DNA from 2 places in the Mycobacterium sp. NPDC003323 genome. Region 1 is predicted to be linked to the other one. Evidence: predicted binding sites of a transcription regulator. Region 1 holds the regulator's gene; the other holds the start of a gene.
What was found. Region 1 encodes HspR, which represses chaperone genes until heat shock. Its sites were predicted from a motif close to ANNTGAGTNNNNNNNACTCANNT; they were not measured.
Positions count from the first base shown of each region.

Region 2: the regulator HspR is predicted to act here: its motif matches at 6,309-6,331, upstream of lon (endopeptidase La).

Region 1 covers NZ_JBSFSB010000008.1:184,220-194,551, forward strand. Annotated here, with positions in the region: gene dnaK (molecular chaperone DnaK) at 1-864, shown strand, start outside; gene grpE (nucleotide exchange factor GrpE) at 861-1,460, shown strand; gene dnaJ (molecular chaperone DnaJ) at 1,480-2,655, shown strand; gene ACWDUN_RS19410 (heat shock protein transcriptional repressor HspR) at 2,655-3,002, shown strand; gene ACWDUN_RS19415 (ABC transporter substrate-binding protein) at 3,073-4,041, opposite strand; gene ACWDUN_RS19420 (ABC transporter ATP-binding protein) at 4,068-4,826, opposite strand; gene ACWDUN_RS19425 (ABC transporter permease) at 4,828-5,580, opposite strand; gene ACWDUN_RS19430 (aryl-sulfate sulfotransferase) at 5,685-6,998, opposite strand; gene ACWDUN_RS19435 (LacI family DNA-binding transcriptional regulator) at 7,155-8,150, shown strand; gene ACWDUN_RS19440 (aldose 1-epimerase) at 8,219-9,100, opposite strand; gene ACWDUN_RS19445 (FAD-binding oxidoreductase) at 9,113-10,279, opposite strand; gene ACWDUN_RS19450 (GAP family protein) at 10,304-10,332, opposite strand, start outside.
Region 2 covers NZ_JBSFSB010000006.1:219,234-229,565, reverse strand. Annotated here, with positions in the region: gene ACWDUN_RS16920 (AAA family ATPase) at 129-1,196, opposite strand; gene ACWDUN_RS16915 (aliphatic amidase) at 1,206-2,243, opposite strand; gene ACWDUN_RS16910 (AmiS/UreI family transporter) at 2,299-2,928, opposite strand; gene ACWDUN_RS16905 (substrate-binding domain-containing protein) at 3,027-4,052, opposite strand; gene ACWDUN_RS16900 (MarR family winged helix-turn-helix transcriptional regulator) at 4,210-4,629, shown strand; gene ACWDUN_RS16895 (macrolide family glycosyltransferase) at 4,964-6,151, opposite strand; gene lon (endopeptidase La) at 6,343-8,679, shown strand; gene ACWDUN_RS16885 (OsmC family protein) at 8,776-9,243, shown strand; gene ACWDUN_RS16880 (nitroreductase family deazaflavin-dependent oxidoreductase) at 9,254-9,643, shown strand; gene ACWDUN_RS16875 (TfoX/Sxy family protein) at 9,646-9,969, shown strand; gene ACWDUN_RS16870 (endonuclease) at 10,011-10,332, shown strand, end outside.

The DNA of each region.
Region 1 (10,332 bases):
GAGCCCAACAAGGGCGTCAACCCCGACGAGGTCGTCGCCGCGGGTGCCGCGCTGCAGGCCGGTGTGCTCAAGGGTGAGGTGAAAGACGTTCTGCTGCTGGACGTCACCCCGCTGTCCCTCGGTATCGAGACCAAGGGTGGAGTGATGACCAAGCTGATCGAGCGCAACACCACCATCCCGACCAAGCGCAGCGAGACCTTCACCACGGCCGACGACAATCAGCCCTCGGTGCAGATCCAGGTGTTCCAGGGTGAGCGCGAGATCGCCTCGCACAACAAGCTGCTCGGCTCGTTCGAGCTGACCGGTATCCCGCCGGCCCCGCGCGGCGTGCCGCAGATCGAGGTCACCTTCGACATCGACGCCAACGGCATCGTGCACGTCACCGCCAAGGACAAGGGCACCGGCAAGGAGAACACGATCAAGATCCAGGAGGGCTCCGGCCTTTCCAAGGAGGAGATCGACCGGATGATCAAGGACGCCGAGGCGCACGCCGACGAGGATCGTCAGCGTCGCGAGGAGGCCGACGTCCGCAACCAGGCCGAGTCGCTGGTCTACCAGACGGAGAAGTTCGTCAAGGAGCAGCGTGAGGCCGAGGGCGGTTCCAAGGTTTCCGAGGACACCCTGACCAAGGTCGACGGTGCCATCGCCGAGGCCAAGACCGCCCTGGCCGGCACCGATATCGCGGCCATCAAGGCCGCGATGGAGAAACTGGGCACCGAGAGCCAGGCCCTGGGCCAGGCCATCTACGAGGCCACCCAGGCCGAGCAGGGTGCTGCCGGTGGCGACGCCGGTGCTCAGCAGGCCGACGACAACGTCGTGGATGCCGAGGTCGTCGAAGACGAGGACAACCGGGAGAACAAGTGAGCCAGGCCGATTCGCACGAAGAGCCGGTGACCATCACCGACAAACGGCGCATCGATCCGGACACCGGTGAAGTTCGCGAGCAGGCGTCGGCTCCTCAGGACAGCCCTGAGGAGCCGGCTCCGGCCGACAATCCGGCTGATGACGCCAAGGTCGCCGAGCTGACCGCAGATCTGCAGCGGGTGCAGGCCGAATTCGCCAACTACCGCAAGCGGGCCATGCGCGATCAGCAGGTGTCTGCCGAACGGGCCAAGGCCGGGGTCATCACCCAGCTGCTCGGTGTGCTCGACGATCTGGAGCGCGCCCGCAGCCACGGTGACCTGGAATCCGGTCCGCTCAAGGCGGTGTCGGAGAAATTGGTGAACACCTTGGAGGGCCTGGGCCTGAATGCCTTCGGCGCCGAGGGTGACGCGTTCGACCCGTCGCTGCACGAGGCCGTCCAGCACGAGGGTGACGGATCGGCCCCGGTGGTCGGCACCGTCATGCGCCGCGGCTACAAGGTCGGTGACACGGTGGTGCGCCACGCGATGGTCGCCGTGGTCGACACGGTCGAGAATGCCGACTCCGGCAGTGCACAACCCGCAGAATCAGAGGACTAGCCCGTGAAGGAGGTGACGTATGGCCCAGCGTGAGTGGGTCGAGAAGGACTTCTACAAGGAGCTCGGTGTCACCTCTGACGCCGGCAAGGACGAGATCAAGCGCGCCGCGCGCAAGATCCTGGCCGAGAACCACCCGGACCGCAATCCGGGTGACACCGCGGCCGAGGAGCGGTACAAGGCCGCCTCCGAGGCCAAGGAAGTGCTGACCGACGACGCCAAGCGCAAGGAGTACGACGAGACCCGTCGGCTGTTCGCCAATGGCGGCTTCGGTCGGCGCGGCGGCGCCGCCGGTGGTTTCGGTGGGTTCGCAGGCGACGGTGTCGAGTTCAACCTCGGCGACCTGTTCGATCAGGCCGGCCAGGCCGGCGGGGCGAACATCGGCGACCTGTTCGGTGGGCTGTTCGGCCGGGGCGCTCAGCAGCCCCGGCCGAGTCGCCCCCGGCGCGGCAACGATCTGGAGACCGAGACCGAACTGTCGTTCCTGGAGGCCACCAAGGGCGTGGCGATGCCGTTGCGGCTCACCAGCCCGGCACCGTGCACCAACTGCCACGGCAGTGGCGCCCGCCCGGGCACCAGCCCGAAGGTGTGCCCCAGCTGTAACGGCGCCGGGGTGATAAACCGCAACCAGGGCGCGTTCGGCTTCTCCGAGCCGTGCACCGAATGCCGCGGCAGCGGGTCGATCATCGAGCACCCCTGTGACGAGTGCAAGGGCACCGGCGTGACGACCCGGACGCGCACCATCAACGTCCGGATCCCACCGGGTGTCGAGGACGGTCAGCGGATCAGGCTGGCCGGCCAGGGTGAGGCGGGTCTGCGCGGTGCGCCCTCGGGTGACCTCTATGTCACCGTGCACGTGCGCCCCGACAAGGTGTTCGGGCGCGACGGTGACGACCTGACCGTCACCGTGCCGGTGAGCTTCCATGAATTGGCGCTGGGCGCAACGCTTTCGGTGCCGACGCTGGAGGGCAAGGTCGGCGTGCGGGTACCCAAGGGCACCTCCGACGGCCGGATCCTTCGGGTGCGGGGCCGCGGAGTGCCGAAACGCTCCGGCGGGCACGGCGATCTGCTGGTCACCGTGAAGGTGGCGGTGCCGCCCAACCTGGAAGGGGAAGCGGCCGAGGCGCTGGAGGCCTACGCGAAGGCCGAGCGCGCAACGGGTTTCGATCCGCGCGCGGGATGGGCGGGTAACGTCTGATGGCGCGCAAGGACGAAGCCCGCACCTTCCTGATCTCGGTGGCCGCCGAGCTGGCCGGTATGCATGCCCAGACCTTGCGCACCTATGACCGCCTGGGTCTGGTCAGACCGCAACGCAGCTCCGGGGGAGGTCGGCGTTATTCGCAGCACGACGTCGACCTGCTCCGTGAGGTGCAGCGGCTCTCGCAGGACGAGGGCGTGAACCTGGCCGGGATCAAACGGATCATCGAGCTGACCAATCAGGTCGACGCCCTGCAGAGCCGAGTGGCCGAACTGACCGCCGAGGTCGGACGGCTGCGCAAACCCAGCACCGCGCTGGTGCTCTGGCAGCCCCGGAGCAAGCGCTAGATCGAGTACATGATCGACTAGCGCCGGGTACGCAGCAGCGAACCCGGCGTTCGTCGTATCGGCCTCCAGGTCAGGACGCCGGCTTGTTCAGAAACTGGTTGTCGAGAAAGCCTGCATAGTCGGGCAATTCGGTAGTCGGTTCGATCGACTTCTGCGTCTTTGCCCACTCGCCGAGGTCGGTCAGCTTGGTCGCCAGGTCTGGTTGGAGCTCGATCGTGTAATCGAACTCGGTGAGGACCGTCTGCAGCAACGCAGGATCGAGCTGCGTTGCCTTCGCGACGGCATCCGTCGCTGCCTGATCCTGCTCGGACAGAGCGGCGCTCGCGTCATCGAGTGCAGCGAAGAAGGCGGTCATGGCCTCACCCTTGGACGCGATGGCCGGTTCGGTGGCGATGAAAAGGCTGTGCTGCCGGTAGCTTCCGCCATCCAGCTCGACCACATCACCGTCGAGCGCTTGGATCGTCTGAGCCTGGTACGGCTGAAAGATCGACACCGCATCGACATTGCGTTGGGTGGCGGCGGTGACCATGGCCGACGGCGCCACCTGTACCAACTCCGCGTCGATAGCGTTGTCCGCCAATACACTGGAGATGTAGTAGGCGGCACTCGTTCCGAGGGGAGTGCCGATACGCTTGCCTGCGAGGTCGGCCAAGCCGTTGATGCCGGCGCTGTGCCGCGCGACGACGCGTGAGCCTTCCCAGCGTGAACCATCGGCGACCACGCGCAACGACGGGGTCCGGGTGAGAGCTGCCGACGTGGGCACGTCGGCAGCCGTGGTGATATCCACCTGGCCGGCTGCTGCCGCTTGTAGTGCCTCCACCCCGGACTGGAAGTTGATCACCTTCACGTTGACGTTGTGTTCGGTGAATAGTCCCGTGTCGGCCGCAACCGGTATCTGTGCCCACGACGGGTCGACGACGAAGCCGACTGTCAGCTCGTCGGCGGCAGCGCTTTTCGAGTCAGTGCAACCGGCCAGCGAGGCGGTCAACGCCATCGCGGTCAGTAGGGCGGACAGTGTTCTTCTGAGGGTGATCTTCATGGGGATTTCTTTCTCTGGTTCCGGGGTCAATGCACGGCGTGGTCGATGCCGAGTTGGTGATGCAGGGTCTTGCGGATATCGCTGTAGCCCGGCTGATCCGCAAGTGCGTCGGCAGGTCGCGGGCGGCTGAGTGGATTGGTGATCTGGTCGACGATCTGGCCATCGTGGAGCACGCTGACGTTGTCGCCCAGCCTTATTGCCTCGTCGATGTCGTGGGTGACGAAGATGATCGTTCGGTTGAGCCGCGTCCACAGGTCGATGAGCAGGTCTTGCATGCGTAGCCGGGTCAGTGCGTCCAGCGCCGCAAACGGTTCGTCCATGAGCATGACGGTCGGTTCGCCTGCGAGCACCCGCGCGATGCTCACCCGCTGCCGCATGCCCCCGGAGAGTTCGGACGGCCGTCGATGAACGACATCAGGCTTGAGTTCCACAAGGTCGAGTAACTCCGCGATGCGTTCGCGCCGTTCACCTTTGGCGATTCCGCGCGCGGTCAGTGCGAAGTTGACGTTGCCGCCGACGCTCATCCACGGGAACAGCACGTCGCGCTGGAACGCGACACCGCGGCGTGGGTGCGGTGCGGTGACCGGGTCACCGTTGTCGGTCACCGACCCTGACGTGGGTGCGATCAGCCCCGCCAGGCAATGCAGCAGAGTCGATTTCCCACTTCCCGATGCGCCGACGAGCACGGTGAACGAACCGTCGGGGATGACCATGGAGATGTTCTTGAGTGTCGGCTCCGGCGTCTGGCCGAAACGCACGACGAGGTCTCTGACTTCGATCGCCATATCAGCGTTGCTCCTGGGCCCAGCGGGTGAACGGCGTGGTGGCCGAATGGATCAACAAGTCGCAGAGCGCGCCGATCAAACCTAGAATGATCAGGCAGAAGATTAACCGGTCGGCTTGTGAGAAAAGCTGCGCCTGGTAGATACGGTAACCGATACCGGCAGTGGTGCCGGTCATCTCGGCGACGACGATCAACACGAAAGCCATTGCGGCGCCGACCCGCAGACCGGATGCGATGTCCGGCGCGGCAGCGGGCAGGATGATCCTGGTCAGGATCTGCCACCGCCCGGCACCGAGGCATCGCGCGGCCTTGAGGTAGTCGACAGGGGTGCCGGCCAGGCCGTTGTGACTGTTGATCCACACCGGGACGAAGACACCCAAGGCGATCACCAGCGTCTTGCTGTTCTCGCCGAGCCCGAACCACAGGATGGCCAGGGGGACCAGTCCTATGGTCGGGATCGGTGCGAAAACCCGGAGAACCGGTTGGAGGAGGTTACGGCCCGCCGCTGTGGTGGCGGTACACACGGCGATCACGACACCGGCGATCGCGCCGATGACGAAGCCTGTCGCGGCCCGTCCCACGCTCGCGACGATGTCATCGGCGAGTAGTCCGTCCGACCACAGAGTTCCTCCCGCCGAGAGGATTTGCGGCACGCTCGGGAACAGTTGCCGAGGGAACTGTCCGGTCGCCACCACCAGTGACCACACCATCGATGCAAGCAACAGGCCGGCGATCGTCCAACCCAGAGTCCGCACGCGCCGAGTCGCCGCACGGGGTAACCGGAGCTTCCGTCCGCTGTTTCTTGGTGACGAGGCATCCATGGCGTGCGAGTCGAGAGTCGCTGTGTGTACGTCCGTCGTCATGGCCGTAGGTCGATCTTCTGCAGGGTTGCCCGTGGTGTGGTGTCGGGCACCCAGTCGAACGGCACCGACTGTGCCCGGTAAACCAGCGCCGTGAGGCTGAGCCGGTCGACCCCGGCGACCCTGGTCTGCTTCACCTCCGGTTCGCCGGCCACACCGTATCCCTGGTAGGGGCTGTGATACTCCCAAACGATGTCGCCATCTGGCGTCACCTGAAACAACCGGCCCTGCATTCCTTCGGTGATGAGCGTGTTGCCGTTGGGTAGGCGCTGCGCATTGCTCACGAACGAGCTGAAGAACGTCCACGGGGGCAACCCCGAATCCTCGGCGGTGTACTGCCAGACGATTTCCTCGGTGACGGGATCGATCTCGAGTATCCGTGAACCGGCGTAGATGCCTATCGAGGCGGGTGGATAACCGGCGCCACCCTGATTGTCGAACACCAGGATGTTGCCTGCCCCGGGGAGTCCCGGGGCAATCATGTGCGGATTGTGTTGGCCCGAGGTCTGATCGACGGGGCGCGGCACCTTGTGGACGCTGATCCGTTGGTGCTGGGCTCCTGCTTCCGCAGGGTAGTAGGGGCCGAGTTTCCACACGAGCGCGCCCGACCGCTTGTCGACGAGTCCGATGATGTTGGCCTTGCGGAAGCTGATGAGGATGTTGTCGGGGTGGAACACAGCGTCGGGACGCGCGTCGAACCAATGGTTCTGCCCGAGCGACTTGGCACTGTTCATCTCCAGATAGCCCCACGGGTCCTCGGGGTCACGAGATGCCGTCTCGCGCAGCGCAGCCCAACCGGTGTCGGAGAAGCCGAACTCATCCAGATGGTCCCCGGCCAGCCACTGCCACACGATCTGGCCGTCCGGCGAGACCTCGTAGAGCCCTTGATCACCGACGACATGCTCGCTCAGGCCCGGCACTACACGCGGGACCGTCACGAGAATGAGCCGGTTCCCGTTCGGTAACAGCTCCCAGTCGTGGTTCTGCCGGGCGGCGCCACCGGGTGCCTCGGTGCCCCATTCCCAGACGTGTTCGCCACTCCAACTCAACTGTCCGACCGTGCCGTTGGCATAGATTCCGCCCCGGGAGTCGCCACTGTCGGACAGTTGGACCCCGACGTCACCAAGGCGCCCGCCGTTGAGTGCCGGATCGAGAATTCGCGGTGGAACGCCCGCATAGGGCCATTCGTGCAGGACCGTGCCATGCAGGTCGATCAGTCGTGTGACGGAATCGGCGCCGGTGAACAACACGAAGCTGTCATGGGCCAGCTTGGGATCCAGATAGGTGACTCCGGCGAGTCGTACGAATGCCATGTCAGCTACTCCACCAACGGCCTGTTACATCCATAGGTCCTCCTCGTAAAAGTTCTAATCGATTAGCGTAACGAGATCTGCGCGCGGTAGAACTGTCTCGATCGGCGTGAATAAAAGCGTCGACCACGATGTGGATGACCGAGAGGGTGCTCGGGAGTGACTGGAAAAAGGCCGACGTTGGCGGATGTGGCCAATCGGGCGGGGACGTCGACCGCAGTGGTCAGCTACGTGCTCAACAACGGGCCGCGGCCGGTGTCAGAATCCTTGCGCGCCAGAGTCGTCAGCGCGATCGAGGAGTTGAACTACCGGCCGGATCTGCGCGCTCGGGCGCTTCGGCGGCCGCGCCGGTGGCGCCAGATCGGGCTGTTGGTACCGGACCTGACGCTGCCGCTGTTCGGACAGTTCGTGGGCCGGTTGGAAGTAGAGGCGCGGGCCCGTGACCACCTGACCATGATCGGCAACACCGGGTACGACCCGGAGCGCGAGCTCGAATTCGCGACGGCGTTCGCCGAGGTGGGTATCGACGGGTTGATCGTCATCGGTGCTGCGAATGCGCAGGAAACTGCCAGACTGTGTGTGCAGGAACGTATACCGGTCGTATGGATGCACAGCGTCCGTGGTCAGGTGGCCACCGAGATAGTCGGGATAGATCACGTCTACGCAGGAGAACTCGTGACGCGGCACCTTGTCGATGAGCATGGGTGCAGTGACATCGCCTTCGTCGGTGGATTCACCGAGGACGATGTTCGGCACGGTGACCGCGAGACGGTCGGGCAGCGGTTCGCCGGTGCCGGTGCTGCCGGTGCAGACGTGCTGCTGGTGCGCACCGACCTGACCGCGGATTCCGCCTATGTCGCGGTGCGAAATCTGCTGCGCGGCAAAGTTCCGCAGGCCCTGGTCGTCGGCACCTTCGGACAGCACGAAGCGGTGCTGCGCGCCGTGATCGACGCAGGACTGGGTATCCCGGGCGATGTCCGAGTGGTCGGATTTGATGGCGGACACACCGAGTACGGGCAGTTCCGCCTGACCGCTGCACAACAACCCGTGGATGGAATGGCGCGCCTGGCCCTTGGTCGATTGTTGGATGGTGCGCCGGCCGAGCCGGACCCGCTCGCAGCGTCACTGAAGATCGGAACCACGTGCGGTTGCTAGTCGCACCGAAACTGACGAATTGGCGGAATCTACTCGGCTTTTCGGGCCCGTTTGTTCGGTTGGGCGGATCAGGTGACGGTGATGGTGAACTCGGAGGTGACCGGGACACCGTCGGCCACCCGGTAACCGCCGCGGCGCAGCGCGTCGGTCGGCGCGGCCATCGGCTCGATGGCCACCAGCGCATCGGCGGCCGGCGCGAACAATTGCGCCGCCGGATAGCCGCGGACGAACCGCACCTCGATGCGGTGGCGGCCGCCGGTGATCGCGAACACCGCGCCCTCGGGTACCTCGTCGAACCCGTCGTCGAGCACCCGGTCGGCCAGCGGCGCGGACCCGGCCGGCCACGGTTCGTGCGCCCCGGTCGGCAGGCCGCGGTCATCCACCGGCAGGTGCCGCATCGCCGGGGTGGTCAGCACCCACTCCGAGCGCGGCACCCCGGGAATCGTGAAGTACGGGTGATAACCGAAACACAGCGGCACGGCGATACCCGAGGGCGGGGCCACCAGGGTCGCGATGGTCAGCGTCCGGTCGGCCAGCATCACCCGCTGGGTGAGCACATGCGAGAACGGGAAGGCCGCGAGCAACTCCGGCGTGTCGAAGTCCAGCACGGCGGTCAGCTCATGGGAAGTCCGCTCGGTCACCCGCCAGCCGCGGTGGGCGGCGAGCACACCGTGCATCGGCGACCCCTGCGGATCGGTGCGCACCCCGGCCACGCCGGTCAGGTCCACGGTCGTCGAGCCGGCCCCATATTCGTTGCCGCTCAACCGATTGGCCCACGGATACAGGATGGGGATGCCCATCGTCTTACCGTCGGCGATGTAGGCGTCCAGACCGCGGCGCTGGCCCAGGAACTCGTCGTCACCTTCGGCCAGCGAAATGCCGATCATGCCGGCACCGGGTGCGAAGGTGGCTGTCAGCGCCGAGGACGGATCACGCAGGGTCTCGAACACAAGGCAATCCTTTCACGACAGCGGATCGTGCTGAATCCGTTCCCGTGGCGCCCCCTTGGCGAGCAGCGCGGCCTTGGTCGCGGTCACCATCTCCGGCCCGCCGCAGATCAGGATCTGGCGGTCACCCCAGCCGCCGTAGCGGGTCACCACCTCGGGCAGCAGGCCGGTCTGGCGGACGTGCAGGCCACGGGGTGGTGTGGGGTCGGGATAGTCGGCCGCCCACGGCGGATCGGTGGAGTACTCCGACACCGGGGTCACCGACAACCAGGGATTCGTCGATGCGATCTGCCACAGCGTGGGCAGGTCGTAGAGATCGCTCGGGAATCGGCCGCCGAAGAACAGGTGCACCCGCGGGTTCACCGCCTCGCGACACAGGTCCATGATCAATGCCCGCAGCGGCGCCAGACCGGTACTGCCGGCCACCATCAGTACATCGCCACCATCGCGGTCGACGTGCAGGCCGCCGTGCGGATGCGACAGCCGCCACCGGTCACCGACCTCGGTCTCCCCGATGATCGCCGGGCTGACCATGCCGCCGCTCACCGAGCGGATGTGGAACTCGACGGCACCACTGCCGTCGGCCGGGATCGACGGGCTCAGATACCGCCACCGGCGTGGCCATTGCGGAACCTGGACGGTGACGTACTGACCCGGGTGGTAGGACAGCGGTTGGTCGAGTTGCAATCGCACCACCGACACGTCGCGGGTGGCGCGGATGTGCTCGAGCACGGTGCCATCGCAGAACGGCGGACCCTGCTCGGCCTCGGCGGCCCCGCGCATCACACCGACCACCAACCCCACGAAGTCCTGGGTGGCCTCGGCGATCCGGCCCTCCCAGACGTAGGTCAGATGATCCTTCAGGGTGGCCAGCAGCGCCAGCTGCATGGTGTCGTAATGCGCCTGGGTGACACCGTATTTGCGGTGATCGCGACCCAACTGGGCCAGGAAGGCGACCGGCTCGTCGGCGCGCCGGGCGATCATCTCGCTCAGCAACCAGCTCAGCGCCTGACCGAAGGCATGCCGCTGGCGGGTGAGGTCGGGCGGGAACAGGTCGCGCGCGCCGGTGTCGATGGCGAACCAGCGGGTGTAGAAGCGGCCGATCAGCGCGTCGGCGTGCGGTGCGCGCGGGTCGACGGCGGCACGCAGCGTCTGCAGCGCGTCGCGATCATCGATTCCCACAGCCGCCGAGTGTAGGTCAGCCCGTCACAGACCGTGAATTCCCTTGTACAGCA
Region 2 (10,332 bases), on a different contig from region 1:
GCCCGGTAGGGGCGTTGAGTAGCACCATGGGCGGGCAACGACAACGCAGCGACTGCTGGGATAGTCTGCGCGCCACTGCCATCGGGTCGATGTGGGGACGGTCGATGCTCGGGGAACCGTTGCGGCGGTCAGCTTCCCGCCGCAACGATGCGCACCTCGCCGTCGCTCACCACGGCGCAGATGCGATGGGGCGTGCCACCGTTGGGCCGGGTCGCGAGTAGGTGCTCGGCCACCGGCGCCGCCAACTGCGTCCGAATGATTCTGCGAAGGCCCCGCGCTCCGTAGACCGGATCGAAGCCCTTGGCGTGCAGCAGGTCGAGGACATCGTCACCCGCGGTCAATTCGACCGATTCGCGGGCCAGTTGCCGGGCGAGGACCTGAAATTCACGCAGCGTCACCGCACGCGCGGTGTCCGGGGTGAACGCATCCATGACGACCACCTCGTCGATGCGGTTGAAGAACTCCGGATCGAAGAAGTTCTCCACGGCCTCGTGCACGACGGCGCGATGGTCGTGCTGCTCGTCGGTCGCGGTGGCCCTGCGTCGGAACCACGGGAGCCGCCGGTGATCGCGTTGGTGGCGGGCGACCTCCGCCGAACCGAGGTTCGACGTGATGAACACGTGGCAGTTGCGGAAGCTGATCCGTTCGCGCCCGTTTGCCAGACGTAATTCGCCACAGTCCAGGACGTGCAGCAGCGCCCGGATGACGGTGCGGTCGGCCTTTTCGATCTCGTCGAGCAGGACGATGCCGGCCGTGAACGGGTCACCCTCGATCCTGTCCCTGTCGAACAGGGTGAACGATTCCTTGCTACCGGCGTAGCCCGGCGGCGCACCGGAGAAGGACGCTGCGTAGTGCTCCTGGACCAGCGCGGCCATGTCTATCCGGCATAGATCGTCGGGGCCGGAACGTAATTCGCTCGCCACCTGTCGGACCAGTTCGGTCTTGCCGACCCCGGTCGGCCCCACGAGCAACACGCTCGACAAGGGTCGACCCGGGTCGGCAACCCCGGCATGTGCGATGGCCAGGGCACGCGCGACGGCGTCCAACGCCACGTCTTGGCCCAGAATTCGGGTACCGAGCCGGCGGCGAAACTCGACCGGGTCGAAAGCGGTCGGGCCGGGCGGAGCGGCACCATTGGTGCCGCCGCCGTCGAACGTGGCGTTCTGGTCGTGGTACATGTCGGTGATGAACGGCATGAAAGCTCGCTAAACCTCTGCGCTCTGCTCGACCGGCAGTGCTCCGACGCGGCAGTCAGCGACACCGACGGTGTCCCGGGTGATCGACTCCACGACCTCTTGAGCCTTCTGCGCATCGGTCACCCACAACTTGTAGAACTCAAAGGGGCAATCCGCGACGCCCTTGTCCCCATCGCCGGCGGCATGCACGCCGGAGTAACCGCGGTGCAGCAACTTGAACAGGTGGTTCTGCGACTGGTCGTTGTGCCGGGCATCGCGTATCGCCGACAGCGACAGTTGGGCGAACTGGATGCCGTACTCCTCTTCACCCGTCTCGCCGAGGGTGCGCCCGTCGAATCCGATCACCGCGGAATGCCCGAAGTAGGAGTACACGCCGTCGAATCCGGCGGCATTCGCCACGGCCACATAGCAGTTGTTGGCCCAAGCCATCGCCTTGGCCATCAGCACCTGCTGATCCTTGGCCGGGTACATATACCCCTGGCAACGCACGATCAGCTCGGCGCCCTTCATGGCGCAATCGCGCCAGATCTCCGGATAGTTGCCGTCGTCGCAGATGATCAACGAGATCTTCATACCCTTGGGGCCTTGACTGACGTACGTCGTGTCCCCCGGGTACCACCCCTCGATGGGGCACCACGGCAAGATCTTCCGATACTTCTGCACGATCTGGCCGGTGTCGTCGATGAGGACCAGGGTGTTGTAAGGCGGCTTGTTCGGGTGGTCTTCGTGCCGCTCACCGGTGATGGAGAAAACGCCCCACGTCTTGGCCTTGCGGCAGGCCGCGGCAAAGATGTCGGTCTCATCCCCCGGGATCGTCGCGGCCGTGGCGTACATCTCGTCGGGGTCGTACATGATGCCCTGAGTCGAGTATTCCGGGAAGACAACAAGATCCATGCCTGGCAGCCCCGACTTCATCCCGACCACCATGTCGGCGATCTTGCGTGCGTTATCGAGAACCTCCTGCTTGGTGTGCAGCCGCGGCATCTTGTAGTTGACCACCGCAACCCCGACGGTGTCCGGGCTCGATGAGATGTCACCGTGACGCATTTGATCTCCTCCTTGTTGGGTGAAACAGGTTGACGTGCTTCGGTTCGGAACGGATTCAGCCGTAGATCGGCTGTTTGGCGACCCCGGCCGGGGAACGACGTGGTGCCGAACTCGCCAGTTTGGCGACGACGAGAAGCAGCGACAGCCCCACCGCCCAGGCCACGGCGATGGCAGCCGATGTCCGGTATCCGCCGGTGAGCGCGAGGAAGGCCGGCACCGCGCAGGTGGGCAGGCTCAGCAAGGTGACCGCCCAACCGGTGAAGGACGTCAACTCCTCCCGGCCGAGGCCCAGCACGAGGAAGAACAGCGTCCACAACACCGCCCACGCCAGCCAGATCACCCCGAAGACGGGATCACCGGAGATGGTGAACGACAGCATCGAGTAGACCACCGCGGCCAGCGCAACGAACAGCGAAAACCAGCCCAGCCCTTCGGGTTCGAGACCGGCGAGGTTGACGACTCCGACGTAGAGGTAGGTGAACCCGAACAGGTAGAGTCCCGAGGCCGCCAGCGTGGCGGCCGCATCACCGGCGGCCTGGATGAGCATCACCGTCGGCACGACGCACTGCAGGGCACCGACGAACAGGTTGAGCACGGCGGCTGACCGCGCCGGGACCCTGCCCAGCAGCATCAGGCCGTTGACGAAGAGAACGGCCCCGACATACAGCAAGCCGACATTGTTCATGACCACTCCGACCGCTCACATTCAGATGGAATATCTCCAAATGAAAGTAAGTGATGGGCGACACAGTGTCAACACTGCCGGCCGCGGGCTCACCGGCCTCAGCGCCTGCCCAGCGTGGTCAGCACATCGAAGTCGAAGCCGTCGGCCATCGCCAGGTGAACCGGCTGCTCGGTGACATCTGGCCGGAACTGCACTGTGCCCCTTGGACTTTCGTAGGCCACACACTCGGAAGTGGACACATCGTGCAACCGACCGGCACGGTGGATCAGGCGAGCCAGCAGTTGCGGACCCTCGTAACAGGATTCGGAGATTCCGGTCAGCGGCGGCGCGGCCGGACCATGCATGTCCACGTACCGCTGCATCAGGTCCATCGAGTTCGCCCCCACCATGGACCGAAAGTACGAGGCAGCGGCGAAAAGCCCACGGGTGGCGCCCTCCCCGCTGGCCAGCAGCATGCTCTCATCCATCAACGGGCTGAATCGCAGAAACTCCTGATCTGCAGCCGATGCCGCACACGCGCGGTTGAACTCCACCGCGTCCTGACCGACCAACAGCATCAGCACCGCGTCACAACCGGAACGCACCGCGTCGGTCACCACCCCGGTCACCTCCCCCTTGCCGAGATCGACGAACCGGCGCCCGACAATCTGCAGGTTCAGTTCGTCGGCATAACGGCGCACCGCGGCCATCGACGATCGCGGCCACACGTAGTCATCCCCGACGATGAACCACCGACGGATGCCCGCGTTGTCACGCAGCCAGCGCAACGCCGGCGCGATCTGCCCGTCGGGAGTCTCACCGCAGCAATAGATGTCGCGACGGGTCTCGCCGCCCTCATAGAGCGCCGGATAGGCGTAGGGCACCCGCCCCGCCACCACCGGCGCCAACGCGTTGCGCACCGAGGAGATGTGCCAACCGCTCACCGCATGCGCGCGGCCGCTGGTGATCAGCGCGTCAACCGCTCCGGCGACGACCGCGGGCGGCGCTCCCCCGTCGACGATCTCGACGCACACCTCACGTCCCAATACGCCGCCGGCGCGGTTCAGATCATCGGCCACCAACCGGCTCACCGCTTCACACGACGGCCCGAACACCCCGCCCGGCCCCTGCAGCGGCACGACCATGGCCAGCCGCCATGCCTCGTCGCGACCCGAAGTCGCGGAGTGCCTGTTCACTGCGTCGTCCTCACCGGAGCCGTCGACGGATCGGCTGCTATCATTTCCACTTGGAAGTATTGCGCCCGCCGGGTGGTCTGGGCAAGGTCCGGAGGAGATGTCGTTCATGCCGAATGACCGGTCTGCCGATCTGGCAGCAACGACATCGACGGCACCGGCGGTGCTGCGGGCGGCGCGCAGACTCTCCGCCGGCCTCGAGGCCGAACTGCAGGCCGAGCAACTCGGCATCGATCATTGGCTGGCCATCGAGGCGCTGGCCGCCGCCAGCGGGTTGACCATGGCCGAGTTGCAGAGCGCGACCGCGACGGCCGGACCGACGCTGACCCGGATCGTCGACAAGCTGATCAGCCTCTCGCTGGCATACCGCGAGGTCGATGCGGTGGACCGACGCAAGGTGCGGGTGTACCTGAGCCCACGCGGGGAGCAGCTGCGTGACCGGCTCGCACCGGTCCTGGCCGATGTCGAACACCAGTGGTTGGAGTCCGAGGGCGGTGCGCTGCGCCGGTCTCTCACCCGTCGCACCTGAGCTCTGTTCTGTGCTCCCATCCGCCGTGTGTGTAGGACGTCGCCGAACTTGTCGGATTTGAGGACCAGTGACCTGCGGGATTCTCACCAGCCTTGCACTCGGTGTTTCACCAAGGTGTCGGAACCCTCGGGTGATTGCCTGGATGACGGCGCCGGCCGGTCGGTGACATGGGTCGTCAGTCGATGTCTGGCGCAGGTGTGGTCATGGAATGCCAAACGGAGAAACGGACGGTTGCGGCTACACGACGTCGATTCAATATCGTCGTCGCGCTGGAGCTGATCGTCGTGGAACTGCGCAACTCGTCGGCGCCAGCCTCGTCCGCGGTCACATCGGCTCAGTGTTCGCCGAGCACGCGAGGTTGGTCCAGTACCCGTTCGATCACGTCCGCAGCCGTGGCGGCGCCTCCGGCAGCATCCATCTCGGTACGCATCTGACCCAGTCGATCACGTATGCCCGCATCGCCGGCGGCCGCGGTCACCGCCGTCCAGATGGCAGTGGCGTCGAGGTGCTCCGGGTTGAGAGCGAGCCCGAGGCCAAGCCCGGCGATCCGATCGGCGTTCGCCCGCTGCTCGGCCATCTGCGGTATTGCGATCAACGGAACCCGCTGGTAGATGCTCTCCATGGTGCTGCCCATCCCGCCGTGGGTTAGGAAGGCGTGAGCGTGCCGTAGGACGGCCACCTGCGGCACCTGATCATGGACCTCGACATTGTCCGGGATGGGTCCGAGCCCGTCTGGAGCGACCTGTCCGCCGATCGCGAGCACAACATGCCAGGGCCGGTCGGCGGCCGACTCGACGATCATCCGGTAGAACTCGGGCCGGTCGTTGTAGGCCGTCCCGAGTGAGACCAGCAGGACCGGTCGACGGTTTGCCGGTGGCGTCCAGTCGGCGTTCAAAGCCTGCTCGGTGAGACATGGCCCGACGAAATGCCATCCCTCGAAGGTCTCACCGGAGTACTGGAAGGCGCGGGGCAGGGTGACGAGCCGCGCGGCTGCGGACCGGCCTTGGAGGAAGTTGCCGACCCCGCCGATGTCCTGGCTGCGCAAGTAGCGGCCGATCCGGAATATCTGCCACAGGAACCGCGGGCTGACCGGGTTGATCTCGGCATAGGTGTTCATCGACCAATGCTCATTGCTGACGAAGTTCGGCCAGGTCTCCACCGCGGGCACACGCCACCGATGAGCCAGGATCCTGCCCCACCAGGCGAGTGTGCCGTCGTGCAGCACTAGGTCGGGAGGCTGCGTCGCGGCGAGAAGGGGCACCACGGCTGCGGTCTCATCCAGCAGCAATCCCATCGCTCGGATCAGTTCCTTGCCATGCATTTGCGGTGGCCCACCATCGACCTGTTCCCAGGTTGAGATGACAGGTTCGAACCGGGCACCTGTCTCGGCGATTCGATCGCCGAACATGCGGGGCGCCCAATAGGTCACCCGGTGGTCCCGGCGTAAGAGTTCGGCCACGATCCCGAGCGTGGGATTGATGTGACCGGCTCCCAGCGGGCCGTAGGCATAAATGGTCGCCACTAAGGATCAAAGGTAACCGAAACTCGCGCCGGAGGCGCTAACGCGCGCGAACGAGCCTGACGGTGCACCGAAGATCCGAACAATATCGGCGGATTCCTACAGTGTGTTCGCCCACAGCGCAGCACCGCGCCGCCGGGAACAACCCGACCGCCTCCGTAGTTGAGCCCCTCAGAATCAACTTTGGAGGTTTGATGTCTGAAGCCATCGCAGTCCCGGTCTTGTTCGTCAGCGAACCCATCGTGCTGCCCGGCATGGTGGTGCCCATCGAGCTCGACGACGCCGCCCGCGCCGCCGTCGAAGCGGCCCAGGTCGCAGCCGGCGAGGGTGAGACCGGCACGCTGCTCATCGCCCCGCGCCTGGATGACCGCTATCCCACCCACGGTGTGCTGGCCTCGATCGTGCAGGTCGGCCGGGTCCCGGGCGGCGGCGCCGCTGCCGTCGTCAAGGGCGAGACCCGCGCACACATCGGCTCGGGCACGACCGGACCGGGCGCGGCGCTGTGGGTCGAGGTCGACCCGATCGCCGATGCCGAGGTGTCCGAGGAGACCAAGACGCTGGCGGGCGAGTACAAGAAGCTGCTGCTGGCGATGCTGCAGCGGCGCGAAGCCTGGCAGATCGTCGACGTCGTCAACAAGATCAGCGATCCGTCCGCGCTGGCCGACACCGCCGGCTACGCGTCGTACCTGACCGACGTGCAGAAACGCGAGCTACTGGAAACCTCCGATGTGGGCCGTCGCCTCCGTCTGCTGATCGACTGGACCGGCGAGCACCTGGCCGAGACCGAGGTCAACGACAAGATCGCCGAGGACGTCCGGGCCGGAATGGACAAGCAGCAGAAGGAATTCCTGCTGCGCCAGCAGCTGGCCGCGATCCGCAAGGAACTCGGGGAATTGGGCCCAGAGGGTGCTGACGACCCAGCGGATTATCGGGCCCGCGTGGAGGCCGCCGAGCTGCCCGAGAAGGTCCGCGAGGCCGCGCTGCGCGAGGTCGGCAAGCTGGAACGCACCAGCGACCAGAGCCCCGAGGGCGGTTGGATCCGCACCTGGCTGGACACCGTGCTGGACCTGCCGTGGAACTCCCGCACCGAGGATTCGACGGATCTGAAGTCCGCCCGCGAGATCCTGGACGCCGATCACCACGGACTCGACGACGTCAAGGATCGCATCGTCGAGTACCTGGCGGTGCGCGCGCGGCGCGCCCAGCGCAACATGTCCGTCGTCGGCGGTCGCGGTTCGGGTGCGGTCATGGTGCTGTCCGGGCCTCCCGGCGTCGGTAAGACCTCGTTGGGCGAATCCGTGGCACGGGCGTTGGGCCGCAAGTTCGTTCGCGTGGCTCTCGGCGGCGTGCGCGACGAGGCCGAGATCCGCGGGCACCGGCGCACCTACGTCGGTGCGCTGCCAGGCCGCATCGTGCGAGCCATCGGTGAGGCGGGATCGATGAACCCCGTCGTGCTGCTCGACGAGATCGACAAGGTCGGTTCGGACTACCGCGGCGACCCGTCATCGGCGCTGCTGGAGGTGCTGGACCCGGCGCAGAACCACACCTTCCGCGACCACTACCTGGAGCTGGATCTCGATCTGAGCGACGTGGTGTTCCTGGCCACGGCCAACGTGATCGAGAACATCCCGTCGGCGCTGCTGGACCGCATGGAGCTGATCCAGATCGACGGGTACACCGAGGACGACAAGGTGGCCATCGCCCGGGATTACCTGCTGCCGCGCCAGGCCGAACGGGCCGCGCTGACCTCCGATGAGGTCACCGTCACCGACGCCGCACTGCGCAAGATCGCGGCCGACTACACCCGCGAACCGGGCGTGCGCCAGTTCGAGCGGCTACTGGCCAAGGCACTGCGCAAGGTCACCACCAAGATCGCCGGTGACCCGATCACGATCGATGAGCCGGATCTCGTTGCGTACCTGGGCCGTCCGCGGTTCACCCCGGATTCCGACGAACGCACGTCGGTCCCGGGCGTGGCGACCGGCCTGGCCGTCACCGGACTGGGCGGCGATGTGCTCTACATCGAGGCCGGTTCGGTCGACGCGGAGCCGGGGCTGAAGCTGACGGGTCAACTGGGCGACGTGATGAAGGAGTCGGCGCAGATCGCGCTGTCCTACGTCCGCGCGCACGCCGAGCAGTTGGGCGTCGACCCGAAGGCACTGGACCGGCAGATCCACGTCCACGTGCCCGCGGGCGCGGTGCCCAAGGACGGCCCGTCGGCCGGCGTGACGATGGTGACCGCGTTGGTTTCCATGGCCACCGGACGGCAGGTGCGCGGCGATGTCGGCATGACCGGCGAGGTCACGCTGAACGGCCGGGTGCTGCCCATCGGCGGTGTCAAGCAGAAGCTGCTCGCCGCACAGCGGGCCGGGCTGAAGACCGTCTTCATCCCGCAGCGCAACGAACCCGATCTCGACGAGGTCCCGGCCGAGGTGCTCGATGCGCTGGAGGTGCGGCCGATGACCGATGTCGCCGAGATCGTGGCCTTGGCGCTGGAGCCGGCCGCCGAGACGGTGACCGCGGCCGCCTGACAGCTCTCCAACCCCCGCCGCGAGCAGACGTGAATGGCCCTATATCTCGGGATATAGGGGCCATTCACGTCTGCTCGCCGGGATAAGGTGACCGGCATGACCGGTAAGACGCATCAGTACGCGCTCGATATCACCTGGACGGGCAATACCGGTACGGGCACCAGCGGCTACCGGGAATACGAACGGGCGCACGAGATCAGCGCGCCGGGCAAGCCGACCATCGCCGGCAGCTCGGATCCGTCCTTCCGCGGTGATCCGCAGCGCTGGAACCCCGAGGAACTGCTGGTGGCGTCGCTGTCGCAGTGCCACATGCTGTGGTTTCTGGCGCTGTGCGCGCAGCAGGGCATCGTGGTCACCGGCTACACCGACCACCCGTCGGGGACCATGGCCGAAACACCGGACGGGGGCGGGCATTTCACCGACGTCACGCTTCGGCCGGTGGTGTCGCTGGCCGATCCGTCGCAGGCCGATGCGCTGCTCGATATCCACGAGCGCGCCCATCACCTGTGTTTCATCGCCAACTCGGTGAATTTCGAGGTCCGGTGCGAGCCCGGTTCGGCTTAAACTCGGCGGCATGACCGACGTGAACGCGCTCAAACGCCGTGTCGTGCATCCCGTTCAGCGCCGCGTCGTCAATCCCGTCGGACGGCGTCTGCCCGTCACCATGCTGGAGACCACCGGCCGCAAGTCCGGGCAGCCGCGGCGCACCGCGGTGGGCGGGCGGGTCGTCGACAATCAGTTCTGGATGGTCTCAGAGCACGGTGAGCATTCGCACTACGTGCGAAACATCAAAGCCGACCCGGCCGTCCGGGTCCGGATCAGGGGTCGATGGCGCACCGGCACCGCGCACCTGCTGCCCTCGGATGATCCGATCGCCCGGCTGGCCCAGCTGCCGCAGCTCAACAGCGCGATGGTGCGGGCCATGGGCAGCGACCTACTCACCATTCGCATCGATCTGGACTGACGATGGCCTACGACGAAGACCTCGCCGAGCGGGTCCGAGAGCTGCTCGGCGGCGCCGACGAGAAGCGGATGTTCGGCGGGCTGGCTTTCCTGGTGAACGGCAATATGGCCGTCTGCGTCTCGGGCCAGGGCGGGTTGATGGTGCGGGTGCCGCCCGAGACGACCGAAACGCTGCTGGCACGCGCCCATGTGACGCCGATGGTGATGTCCGGCCGTGAGGTCCGTGGCTGGATCCGGGTGGCGACGACGGGCCTGACCGACAAGCGCACGCTGCGATCCTGGGTGCAGCGCGGGGCCGACCACGCGAGGTCACTCGAGCCCAAATAGCCGACGTTTGTCGTGGCCCGTGCGCGGGGTACCTCAACCGGATGTCGGATCACGAAGAAACAGTCGATCGACTCCTCGAACACGCAGGCACCACCTACGCCGATGAAGCCGGCATCTCACTCAAGGACACACCGGCACCGCTGTTCCAACTGCTTACGCTGGCCATGCTGGCCAGCAAACCCATCGGCGCGGATATCGCCACCGCGGCCGCCCACGAGCTACACACGTCGGGACTGCGGACACCGGACGCCGTCCTCGACGCCGACCGCAAGACCATGATCGAGGCATTCGGCCGCGCCCATTACGCCCGCTACGACGAGAGTTCGGCGACCCGGATGACCGAACTGGCATCCCGGGTACGCG